Regions from separate parts of the Flavobacterium ardleyense genome, predicted to be linked through region 2. Evidence: riboswitches for the same ligand, from Rfam matches in the RefSeq annotation. Region 2 holds a riboswitch; each other region holds the start of a gene.

Region 1 (3,163 bases), 550 kb from region 2:
TCCGAAATATCAAAGGGCGTTCCGTATTCTGAGGTATATTTTCCAGCCAGATTATTAATAAAAGTAGGCTCAGGACTTTCAAAAGTCGTTAGTTGTATTTCCGTTTGCGTTTGGCTATGATTAGGAAACCTAAAAAAATTAATTCCGTCAGAACTAACCTCTACAAAAGCAAGTTCTAGATAATTGCTCGAGCCATTTTCGAAGATGGCAAAATCAAAACCTTCGCCATTGACAATTGGATTATCGAAAGTTAAAACAGCAGATCCGGCATCACCTAAACTTACCACCGCACCCGAAGGAAATCCAAGCGCATCGCTATCTAATCCGAAACTCGCATAATTTGTCCCGCCATAGGTTGCACTAGGATTTGAAATATTTATAAATCCACGACTGACCGTAATTCCAGAAGCCCACTGCACAAACAGTGGGCTATTTTTATGAATTGCTGTAGATCCCGCTACTCCTGCCGCCGGCGCATAGCTTTGCGCAAATACGCCAAAAGGCAGTAGAATAATTAGATTATAACAAAAATTGAAATTCATTAGTTGACAATTAAACGTTGTACTGATTTGTCAGCTTGCTTGCTAATTTCTACAAAATAAACACCCGCAGATAAATTAGAAATCGAAATTCCTGCTGCATTGTAATTTGCTTCTTTTACCATTCTTCCTGCATTATCATAAATCTTAATAGAAGCGTTCTCGCCATTGTTGATATAGAAAATATCTGAAGCTGGATTTGGGTACAAGCTAACTGTAGCGGCAAGCGAATTTGTAGGATTTGACAATACTTCAACTGCTTTGTAAAAACTATTTGGAATCACCCCAACTGTAAAGTTTTCTAGCAAGAGTCCAGATGTTTCAAAGATATATACTGTTCCAGGTGAAGCATAATTGCCCGCATCGGCTACATAAAGTTTGTCGTCAATTAGATCCATTCCATAAATTCCGTAAACACCTTGTGCCGAAAGTGAGCATAATGGCAACGTTGGAAGTGTAGTCGCATCTACTGGAATTGTAAAAACATTCTCGTCTATTGTATAGAAAAAGTCTGTTGCTGCTGTGTTAATTTCCAAATTGTTTGGATGCATGTTCGGAAAATCCAAAGTTGTAACAATCGTATTGGTAGCCAAATCAATTTTTACCAATTTACCGTCAGTTGGTATTGGGTACCACGATGGAGTACCACCACATAATACATAAAGAAATCCGTCTTTTACCAAAAGTGAATTCGGCACATCGCCCACTTCAATAGTCTGTTGTACTTGATCGGTTAAGGGATCTATTACCGAAATGCTGTTGCCAACACCAAAACCACCTTGGTGCGCTACGTAAAGTTTTTCGTTTACCAAAATAATACGCTCTACCCCGCTGCTCATGGCGATGCTGCTTTCGACCGTGTTTGTATCTAAATCAATCACCGCGATATAATCACCCGAAGTTGCGGTGCCATCGCCCCAATTGGTCACATATCCTTTTCCATTTGCAAAAGCCATATAGCGAGGATTATTAATTCCAGTACTAATTGTAGCTACATAAGCAAATGTATTGCGATTGACAACCTTGACAGTATTCGAGATGTTCAGAATTATATAAGCATAATCTCCGTTAAAGCTGATGCTTTGAGCGGTATCGCCAAGACTAGGAATTCCAGGATTCTGAATTCCAAAAATATTATTGGTCACTGCCGAATTTGATATGAAAGACACCGAAGCATTTCCGCTTCCTGCACCCCCTTCGTTAAGTACAAAAACGCCGTCAGTATATTGCGCCGATGCGTTGTAAAACTGAAAAAGAAATAAGATAATGCACAAAATTGTTGCACGAGTAGTAATGTTCTTCATTGTAGAAAAAATTAAATATTAAAAGATTTGAAAATATTTGCAAGGACTTCTACTTGAATTTCACAGAAAAACACCGCGCATACTAATGCGAGGACAACGGAAAATGATCTGATATATACGGAATACAATTTCATAATTTCCGAATCTTTTTCCCGAAGATTCAAGTATTAATTTGAAAACATAAGGCAGGTCTCCTGGCTTGCGTCTTGTTGTTTACCTTCCCATTCTACTTCTCGGCAATACCGATTTTTCAAACAGTGGTTTGTAGATAACAACAAGCATGATAGCTTACAGTTGCGGGAACAGCTTTGGTTTTAAACCAAATTCCCTTTTAATGCAGTATTAGATAATTAATACAACAACCTTAATTTGCCGCAAAGGTAAACAAAATTATAAGACGTATTGTGAGTTTGTTGGTGGATGGAAAAACAAGGGAAGTCTTAGTTATTGACTAATTGTGAAAACAGTTCTAAACTCTTAGTTTTTTGGCTCGAAATAATATAACACTACAATGCAAATCGTTTTCTGCGTTGATTAAAACTGTGTTTAGAGGCTTTGTTAAAATTTATTTTGAACCTATAACATGCGCGGTATTTACTTACCTAACGACATTAGTTTACTAGATTTCAATAATGCCTCAAGGTTGAAATTAAGTAAATCGACTCAAAATATGGATTATAGAATCACCATTACTTCCATCAATTAGAATAATTAATTTTCACAAAACACTTTCGAAAATCTGTTCATTTGAAATTCGAAAGAAAGAACAAGCACTAATGCAGTGTTTTTAGGATCTAGGCTTCCCGATTCCTCGGTCATAAAGTACAATGCTCCCCGCAACCGAAACGTTTAAACTTTTTTCTGACTTGAATTTTACTAGAAAATGGCACTTTTCGATTGCTTGATTCGAAAGGCCATTATCTTCGGCTCCAAGTAAATATACACAGCGCCGTGGGTGCTCAAAAGTTTCCAAATCTTCGGCTCTTTCATCCAGCTCAACTCCTACTAATCGCGCTCCTTTTGGTAGGTTTTTGTAGAAATCATCAAAATTTTCGTAGTGAAAATAAGGCATTGATTTTACGGCATTGTGGGTATCGCAAGCTTGTTTGGCATAGCGATTTCCGATTGTAAAGATATAACTTGCGCCGAGGTTTTGCGCAGAACGCCACAAAACACCAAGATTTTCGGGTGTCTTTCCGTTTAATATGCCGATGCCAAAAAATTCAGTGGTAAAATTGTCAATCATCTGGCAAAAATACAAACTGTGAGTAGTATTCTCAAATTTTAAAAAATTTATAATTCTAGAATTATCTTGGTTCT
Region 2 (3,163 bases):
ATCTTTTTTCCATAATCTAGAGCTGCTTCGGCACCCATAATGGTAACTCTATCGGTATTAAATGGCGACCAGAATGAGTTATTGGTCGGCAACCATCTAATCATATCTTTTACTTTTGTTACAAATCCTGTGGCGGTAAAAGTGATCGGTCCAGCCGAAAGAATATTTATAAATTCTCCTTGAAGTGCATTTTCTGGTTTCAAATCAACATTTCCACCTTCTTGCCAATATAAATCGTTGAATGTTGGAATTCGGTAGTTTTTTGAAGCATTAATTTTAACTCTATAAAAAGATAAAACATCGTAATAAGACCCCGCCGAGAATAATAGTGGGCTATTAAAATCGGAGGCCGATTCTTTACGTAAACCCAGCTCGTATCCAAATTTCTCGGTCAGATCGTGTTTCCATAAAACACTCGCGCCTAATGCCTCTCTCCTATTTTTGATAATTCCCGATCCTGTTCCTGAATTTTGGCTGTAATCGATAATGGCATTTAGTTTCGCTTTCGCTAAAAGTTGAATGCTAAAATCATATTTCGCAATCAAAGTTTTAACTTCTCCAGAAGATAAAAATTCGTCCTTTCTGATATTATCAAAATAGTGGAATTCTTCTAAAACGTAGGCCAGTTTTAATTTGGATGAGACTTTCGTCGAAGGTTTAAAAGTCCAACTTAGAAGATTTCGAGTATTGAAGTCTTGGTATTTTGTTCGAATTGCATTTGGCGACGTAATGGCAAAATTTCGTTCTCCGTCAGCCATCTGACTAAAAAATTCTATCTGATGTCTTCGGTTGAATCTATATGCAACTGCCGCATCAAAACTAGTGTTGAAATATTGCCCATTGGTATTTCGCTGTTCTTTTCCGACAAATTTATAATCGTTGTCCGAACTATTTCTCGAAAATCCAGCCGAAGCACTCCATTTAGCGGAAGCTGCCTTTACAGAATAGGCGGTACTCAGCGTATTATTTGCGCCGTAGTAAATCTGAAGATCATTTTTGAAGCTTTCGCCAAATTGCAAATCGTTGTTCAAATGCACTGTTCCGCCAATTGCCCCACTGCCGTATAATATACTTCCTCCACCGGCTTTAACATCAATTGTTTGAAAGGACCTTGTGCTAACAGTATTGAAATCTGTCTGTCCTAGTAATTGAGAATTAATATTAATTCCGTTCCAGACTACTGCGGTTTGCTGCGAAGAAGTTCCCCGGAAAGACGGCGACGAAACTCCTCCAATGCCGTGCTCTTTCATATAAATACCAGAATTGAACTCCAAAAGCGAGGTCAACAAATGGCCATTGCGTCGAATTAAAGTATCCGAAAGATGCAAAACAGTTTGAGTTTCGGTAAAATCCTTAAGGTGTGAATCGGTAATAATCACTTCGTCCAAAGCGATGCTCGACTCTTGCGCTTTGGCAACAGTAAACCCAAAAATAAAAAGTGCTGAAATAAAAAACTTGTGTAAAACCATAATTTCATAAATCTTTTTTCCCGAAGATTCGATATTTGTTATGATTTAAGGCAGGTCTCCTGGCTTGCATCTGCTGTATACCTTCCCAAGAAAATCTCAGTGGTGTTAGACAACAACAGTTTTATAGCTTACAGTTGCGGGAACAGCTTAGGTTTTAAACCTAATTCCCTTTTAATGCGATTCAGAGTAATTATGAATAGCAACCTTAATCAGGGCGCAAAGGTACAAAATAATTAAGCGTAGTAATAATCGATTTACTAAATATCTATCAGCGTTCTTTGCGCGTGAAAAATGTCGAGAAAAAAGTTTTAGAATTCTTTCAAAATTAAAAGTAATTTTGCCACTTTAAGAATTTCAACAAAAATTGAAGTTTTAAAAACCCGTTTAGAATTATGAAAAATAGCCTATATTACCTAGTAACACTTCTCCTTATTGCCCTCATTGGATGCAAAAAACCGCAAAATACATCGTCGGTTATTACTCTATCCGAGAATACCGTTGAGTATGCAACAGGATTTTCAATTCACCCTTACGACGGATATTCAGTAGTAAAAATTACAAATCCATGGCCTAATGCGGGAAAAGAATTTACATATATTTTAAAATCGGCAAATGGAATTGTTCCCGATAGCCTTGCTAAGTTCACTCAGATTAATGTTCCAATCAAAAGCATAATTGCTACTTCTACCACACACATTCCATCGTTGGAAATGCTTGGAGTTGAAAATACTTTGGTTGGTTTTCCGCAGACAAATTTTATTTCGTCGCCGAAAGTTCGAGCATTAATCGATCAGAAAAAAGTAAAGGAAGTTGGAGATAATCAAAGTTTAAACACCGAAATTATTATTGATCTTCAACCAGATTTGATTGTTGGTTTTGGCATTGACAACAACAATCCTTCTCTAGACAATTTACAGAAAAGCGGTCTTAAGGTACTTTTAAATGGCGATTGGAATGAAAAAACTCCGTTGGGTAAAGCTGAATGGATCAAGCTGATTGCGGCTTTATACGAAAAGGAAGATTTGGCAGATTCTATTTTTAAAAATATAGAAAAGGAATATTTATCCACCAAAAAGTTAGCTGCCAAGGCAAAAAAGAAACCGACTGTTTTATCGGGCTCGATGTATGAATCTCAGTGGTATTTGCCTAGTGGCGAAAGTTGGAATGCACAGTTTATGCGCGATGCCAATTCCAATTATTTGTGGTCAACAACCAAGGGTACAGGAAGTTTGTCTCTATCATTTGAAACAGTGTTGGAAAAAGGTATCAATGCTGAGTTTTGGATCGGTCCAGCAAGCTTCACTTCTTATTCAGAAATGACCGAATCAAATCCACATTATGCTAAATTTGATGCTTTCAAAAATAAAAATATCTATTCCTATAGCTCGAAAAAAGGAAGTACAGGCGGCGTAATTTTTTATGAGCTTGCGCCAAATAGGCCTGATCTGGTGTTGAAAGATTTCGTGAAAATTTTCCATCCTGAATTACTGCCAGATTATGAACTGTACTTTTTTGAAAAACTAAAATAGTGCCAAACCAAAAATCATATTATTTTCACTTTTCAGCTTTGATTATTGCTGTGCTCTGTATGTTTCTGGTAAACATTGCATCGGGCTCAGTGAGTATTCCAGTGAAAGAGGTTATCAATAGTATTTTTGGTTTTAAAGTTGAAAAGGAAACTTGGAATTATATCA
Region 3 (3,163 bases), 340 kb from region 2:
TCGTCAATGGTGCAGGAAGCCGAAGCTTCGCAAAAGCGTATTAATGAATTTCTAAAAATTGAACCGACAATTGTGAACAATAATAGTCAACCCTGCGATATTCAGGGAAGTATTGAGTTTAAAGACGTAACCTTTACCTACGATGACACCAATATTCAAACTTTAACCAATATTAATTTTAAAGTCAAAAAAGGAGAAACACTTGCCATTTTAGGAAAAACTGGCTCTGGCAAATCGACAATTTTGCAGCTTATTAGTAGATTGTACGATGTAGATAAGGGAATCGTTTCAATTGATCAGAAGGACGTTCGTAATTTAAATCTTGACAACTTGAGGGATAGTATCGGAATGGTACCTCAAGACGCTTTTTTATTCTCTGATAGCATCAAAAATAATATCAAATTTGGTAAGGAAGATGCAACTGATGAAGAAGTAATTGCCGCCGCCCAAATAGCCCACGTAGATCACAATATTCAAGACTTTGATTTAAAATATGATACCATACTTGGCGAAAGAGGTATAACTCTTTCGGGGGGACAGAAGCAGCGAGTTTCAATAGCACGAGCGGTGATAAAAAACCCTGCAATTCTTTTGCTCGATGACTGTCTTTCGGCAGTTGATACTGACACCGAAGAAACAATCTTAAATAACTTAAAGGAGTATTGCAAAGACAAAACCACGATTTTGATAAGCCACAGGGTCTCGTCAGCAAAGAATGCTGATAATATTTTGATCTTAGACGATGGTAAAATTTTACAACAAGGATCTCATAATCAGCTTATCAATACAGATGGATATTATAAAGAGCTTTACCTGAAACAACTTTCGGAAAAAGAAAAGTAGAATAGTTTGTTTTTGACTTCAAATTTTATCATTTTTGAAGTGTAATTAACACGCAATTGATAATGTTTATGAGAGAAAGTGAGATGTTAGAAAAAGAAGAAATTTTTTCTAAAGTATTAAGAGCAGGGAGAAGAACGTACTTTTTTGATGTGCGATCTACAAAAGCAGATGATTATTATATCACGATAACCGAAAGCAAAAAATTTACCGAAGAAGACGGTTCTTTTCATTTCAAGAAACATAAAATATATCTCTACAAAGAAGATTTTAATGCATTTTCGGATATTTTGGAACAGATGACATCGTATGTTTTAAATCATAAAGGTGAAGAAGTAATTTCTGAAAGACATCAGAAAGATTTCAAAAAAGAATATGTTTTAGAAGATACTTCAGAAGAATTTCAACCTGCAAGTGCCTTTACTAATATCAGTTTTGAAGATATATAACAATTATAATTTATATAATGAACTAAACCTCAAGCGTAGCAATATTCTTGAGGTTTTTTTAATTTTTCAAGGGTGAAATTTTAATACCTTTACATTTGATACTACAATTTATAAAGCTTGCTACAAGTTTTAAAAATGATGGGAAATCGTGTTAAAATCACGAACTGTCGCGCAACTGTAAATGCTCTTGAAGCATAAGTCAGAAAACCAGTAGAATCATTATAACGTTTCCGCGCCTCGAAACTTTGTACAGTATTTTTTATATTTAATGTTGCTAAATGAAATGGCAACTTTGGCTATATATTGTATATTTTTTTGTGGTGCCTTTCGGCGAAATTGTCTCTTATTACAACAATTTAATTTATACACTAATCAATTTACAATTATGAACATTGACCAAAGAATTGCAGAATCCGAAACACGAATTTTTAAGGCAGTTTTTCCTAACACAACCAACCATTACGATACTCTTTTTGGTGGTACTGCCATGCATTTGATGGATGAAGTTGCCTTTATCACTGCAACGCGATTTAGCCGCCAAGTGATGGTAACGGTGAGCAGTGACCGAATTGATTTTAAGAAACCTATTCCAGCAGGAACTATTATCGAACTAGTGGGCAAAGTGGTTCATATTGGTAACACTAGTTTAAAAGTAAGCGTAGAAATTTTTATCGAGCAGATGTATTCTGATTCAAGAGAAAAAGCAGTTAGTGGTCAATTTTCATTTGTAGCCATTGACGAAAATAAAAATCCTGTCAAAATTCTAGGAGATTCGGAAATATTTGGAAATTAAGTACTTCCTAATTTGGATTTATTATCTAAAAATAGTGCGATAAAATTATTTGTCGAAAAATAGAAATTCCGGTTGCTTCAATTTTATGGATGTTTATTTTTAAAGTAGAATCATCTCCACCTCTCCGGAATGTGCGAGAAGGATGGTAGCGGAAATCCTTTATAGTGGCTTTGCGGAGCAAAAGCTACTATAAAGATTGGGAGTGGACAGCCTGACCTTGAGCCTAATTAAATATTCTAGCTTTGCAGAATAGTTCTGGCGAAAGGGCTCGCCCAAAAAAAAAATATGATTATGCTTTTATACATAAAAAAAGGGTCAACCGTAATGATTGACCCTTTTCTATTAATTAAATAAATGATTCTGTTATTTCTTAACCACTTTAAATTCACCAGAAGTATTGTCTGTAAATACTTTCACGATGTAAACAGCAGCTGGCATATTTACCATATCAACTGTAGCTTCGGTTGAATTAACTTTCATATTTCTAAGAATTCTTCCAGCAATATCAAAAACTTGAATACTTGAAATAATATCTGTATGACTTACGGTCAATACATCTGTTACAGGATTTGGATAATATCCAAGTTTCGCAGCATCAAATGTTTTGTTCGACAAAGTAGTGATATCAAAACATTCACTTGTAGCGCTACAACCGTTTTGAGAAGTTACTATTACTGCATAACTACCTACAGCAGTTGCAGTATATGTTTGTGAAGTTGCTCCAGCAATTGGAGTTTGAGTATCTCCACAAGAAACCCACTGATAGGTTGCATTTGCCTCATATACAGAAAGTGTATCATCAACTCTAGTAATTGTAGCTGTAGGACGTCCGTTAACTGTAACTTCTACAGCTGTTCTTGTACTTTCACATTCAAAAGAAAATACTGATACATAATAAGTACCTGATACTAGTAATGTAGTATCTAGCAGTGGCGTTCCGCCAACTAATTCTGAATACCATCTGATAGCAGCTTCACTAGCAACCAAATCAGCAACTGTTGCTCCTGCACAGAATGTTTGGGCAGAGGCTGTAGGTGGTGTAAGTAAATCAATTTCTACTAAAAATGATGTTCTTGTACTT
Region 4 (3,163 bases), 430 kb from region 2:
TTCACATTTAATCTTGTTCATTATATTCAGTCCTTTGATTATGAAGTGACGGTTTATAGAAACGATCGATTTGATATAGAAGATGTGCAGTATTTTGATAAAATTGTCTTGTCGCCAGGTCCAGGAATTCCTGATGAAGCAGGATTGCTGAAAGATGTAATCAGAACTTATGCCGCAGAAAAAAGTATTCTAGGAATTTGCTTGGGACTGCAAGCAATTGGAGAAGTTTTTGGAGGTAAATTAATTAATCTCGAAAAAGTATACCACGGCGTTTCTACCATAGCGAAAGTTGTTGTCGCTAATGAAATTCTATTTGAAGGACTCGAAAAGGAATTTTTGGTTGGCAGATACCATTCGTGGGTAATCGAAAATAATTTACCTGAGTCTCTAGAAGTCACTGCGATTGATGATCAAAATCAAATTATGGCCTTGAGGCATAAAATATACGACGTGAGAGCAGTACAATTTCATCCAGAAAGTGTGCTTACGCCAAACGGAAAAACGATTATCGGAAATTGGTTGAAAAGCTAATTGAAGATATTTTTATAAAGCAGAAAAGCGGTCAAGAAAATTTCAAAAATTTTCTTGACCGCTTTTTAAATATTAGAGGAATTTATTTTTTGATAAATCTCTTTGTAATTGATTGAGAATTGTTTGACAATTTTAGGATGTAAACTCCCGAAGCCAAATTTTCAACATTCACAGAATTTCCTGTTGTAGAGATTACCTCTGCTCCCATCATATTGTACACGCTAACAGTTTCAAAAATTTCATTTGATGAAATTGAAATTGTTGATGATGCTGGATTTGGATAAATTGAGAAATTACTAGCAGTAAAAGTTTCTGTACCAAGCAATGCAACATTCGCATTTTGAGGCGTGATTGGTCTGATATTTCCATATCTAAATCCAAGCAAAGTATTTTCTGGAATTACAGTAGTTGTATTAGCAACCGATTTCCAATTAGAAAGGTTGGTACCTCCAAACAACATCCACTGGGCGTCAGTTGTATTTACAGCAGAATTGTCAAAGTAGCTAGCCTCAATTACAGCAGTTTCAGTATATTCAAATTGAAAACTTGAGGTAAAGTCTTCAAGTATCTGCATTGCGTAATCTGCGGTCATCTCTCCTTCATATAATAAATTTGTAGCGTAAGAATCTGCAACGCCGTCCGTTTCAGTTCCGAAATCTACAATTACCATAATACTTTTTGTGCCAGATCCTGTTGTTGCAGTAATGTTTGCAGTATCTAACCACAGAGAACTATAAGCTGCAATTGGAGTTATTGGCGCCTCTGCTGTTGGATTTGAGAATCCATAAGAAAGTCCATACCAAAATCCATTTTCTACATCCGAGCCAATTCCGCCATTCATACCCAAAGTGTTTAAAGAATCACCTTGCCATGTGCTCCACCAATCTGGATCGCTACCTTCGGCATTATGGTCGTTGTAGTAGACATCATTTAAGAAGCCACCCGTTTGATCAATAGTAAAAGCAGGTTCTGCAGCTTGTACCGCAGTTAGAATGTCAAGCATTATTGGCTCATCTGCTGCATTGTATCGATAGCCCCACGCATACGAACGATCTTCTGTCCCATCTTTAAAGTCTACCACGAGATACGCAGTTTGATCGCCTGTACCTACGAAGAATTTAACGTCTTGAGATGTAAACTGTGCAAAAATCATTTGCGAAACGAGAAGTAAGAATACTAGAGTAATTCTTTTCATAACTATATAAAATTTAAAGTTTTGCGCTGGAAACTTTGTGGTTTGATAGTTACAATAGGAAGAGAATCCTTTTAAAGATTTGCTTAGCTAATGTACTTTTCTTCCCGAAAGTTCAATTAAATAATTGTGAAGGCAGGTCTCCTGGCTTGCATCTTTTTGTTGACCTTCCCGAAAAACTGAATTTCAGTGGTTTAAGTAATAACAAAAAGTTTGGTAGCTTACAGTTGCGGGTACAGCTCAAGAACTAACTTGATTCCCTATTAATGAACAAAAGTTCAACCTTCGCGGGGCAAAGATAGCTTTATTAAATAGATTTCAAAGTCGAAGATTTTAATTATTGTAATACGGAGATTGCGTTAGGGATTGTAGCGAACCCGAGCAAAGCGAACTGCCGAAGCAAATCCTTTTTGGTCTTTTTCTGACCAAAAAGATTGGGAGTGGAAAACCCGGCCTGCAAGGCAACGCCCAAAAAAAAAGCAGGCAAATTAAACTTAAAAGTCAACCTGCCTGCAACTCCCAACTTCCCCTAAAAAGAAGGGAGTTTTTATTTAAATCCTAGAAAATCTAGACGTTTTTAGCAAGTTCATTTTGAATAAACTGATAGATAAGACGCACGCCAACAGCCGAAGCACCTTGTTGTTTGTAATCTGAATCTTTGTTTTCCAGGTACGAAGCACCGGCTATATCCAAGTGAATCCATGGATAATCTGTAAAATGTTCTAAGAATTTTCCAGCAGTGGTTGCACCACCAATTGGTCCACCGATATTTTTAAGATCTGCAACGTTCGATTTAAGTAATTTCTCATACTCCTTCCAGAAAGGAAGTTGTACCAAACGCTCATAAACCGTGTCTCCAGCAACCATTAATTTATCCATATTTTCTTGTGAATTTCCAGCCATTGCAACTCCGAAAGTACCAGTAATTGCAGCCGAAGCTCCAGTTAAAGTTGCCATATCGATCACAAGTTGAGGATTGAATTTCTTAGCATAAGTTAAGGCATCGGCTAGGACAAGACGACCCTCAGCATCGGTGTTTAGAACTTCGACAGTCGTGCCATCCATCATCGTAATAATATCATCTACGACAAGCGCTTTTCCAGAAATCATATTGTCGGTAGCTGGCACAAGTCCAATTACATAATATGGAATTTCATTCATTGCAAGTGCAGCAACAGTCCCTAAGACCGCAGCACCACCAGCCATATCTGCTTTCATACCTACCATATTACCACCCACTTTCACGGAATAACCTCCAGTATCAAACATTACACCTTTTCCTACTAGAACCAAAGGTTTTTCGTTTACTGCATTTGCAGGTTTATGAGTAAAAATATTAAAAGTTGCAGGAGTTTCAGAACCTTGATTTACACCAAGAAGTCCACCCATCTTCAATTTTTTAATTTCTTCTTGATGCAGAACTTTAGTTTCGAAACCAAA

The links. Region 2 has a riboswitch for cobalamin ahead of SBO79_RS06750 (TonB-dependent receptor plug domain-containing protein). Riboswitches for the same ligand answer to the same signal wherever they lie in the genome.
Region 1: linked by a shared signal. The riboswitch ahead of SBO79_RS09015 (T9SS type A sorting domain-containing protein) and the one ahead of SBO79_RS06750 (TonB-dependent receptor plug domain-containing protein) in region 2 are both predicted to bind cobalamin.
Region 3: linked by a shared signal. The riboswitch ahead of SBO79_RS08250 (acyl-CoA thioesterase) and the one ahead of SBO79_RS06750 (TonB-dependent receptor plug domain-containing protein) in region 2 are both predicted to bind cobalamin.
Region 4: linked by a shared signal. The riboswitch ahead of SBO79_RS08605 (T9SS type A sorting domain-containing protein) and the one ahead of SBO79_RS06750 (TonB-dependent receptor plug domain-containing protein) in region 2 are both predicted to bind cobalamin.

What each region holds. Positions count from the first base shown of each region.
Region 1 covers NZ_CP137891.1:2,102,504-2,105,666, reverse strand. The annotation lists gene SBO79_RS09020 (T9SS type A sorting domain-containing protein) at 1-542, opposite strand, end outside; gene SBO79_RS09015 (T9SS type A sorting domain-containing protein) at 542-1,843, opposite strand; cobalamin riboswitch at 2,011-2,225, opposite strand; gene SBO79_RS09010 (RNA methyltransferase) at 2,631-3,089, opposite strand.
Region 2 covers NZ_CP137891.1:1,556,457-1,559,619, reverse strand. The annotation lists gene SBO79_RS06750 (TonB-dependent receptor plug domain-containing protein) at 1-1,469, opposite strand, end outside; cobalamin riboswitch at 1,502-1,692, opposite strand; gene SBO79_RS06745 (ABC transporter substrate-binding protein) at 1,862-2,998, shown strand; gene SBO79_RS06740 (iron chelate uptake ABC transporter family permease subunit) at 2,998-3,163, shown strand, end outside.
Region 3 covers NZ_CP137891.1:1,898,867-1,902,029, reverse strand. The annotation lists gene SBO79_RS08260 (ABC transporter ATP-binding protein) at 1-843, shown strand, start outside; gene SBO79_RS08255 (PUR family DNA/RNA-binding protein) at 912-1,289, shown strand; adenosylcobalamin-variant (AdoCbl-variant) riboswitch at 1,416-1,506, shown strand; gene SBO79_RS08250 (acyl-CoA thioesterase) at 1,675-2,082, shown strand; gene SBO79_RS08245 (Ig-like domain-containing protein) at 2,446-3,163, opposite strand, start outside.
Region 4 covers NZ_CP137891.1:1,988,735-1,991,897, reverse strand. The annotation lists gene SBO79_RS08610 (anthranilate synthase component II) at 1-531, shown strand, start outside; gene SBO79_RS08605 (T9SS type A sorting domain-containing protein) at 614-1,726, opposite strand; cobalamin riboswitch at 1,841-2,025, opposite strand; gene SBO79_RS08600 (leucyl aminopeptidase family protein) at 2,291-3,163, opposite strand, start outside.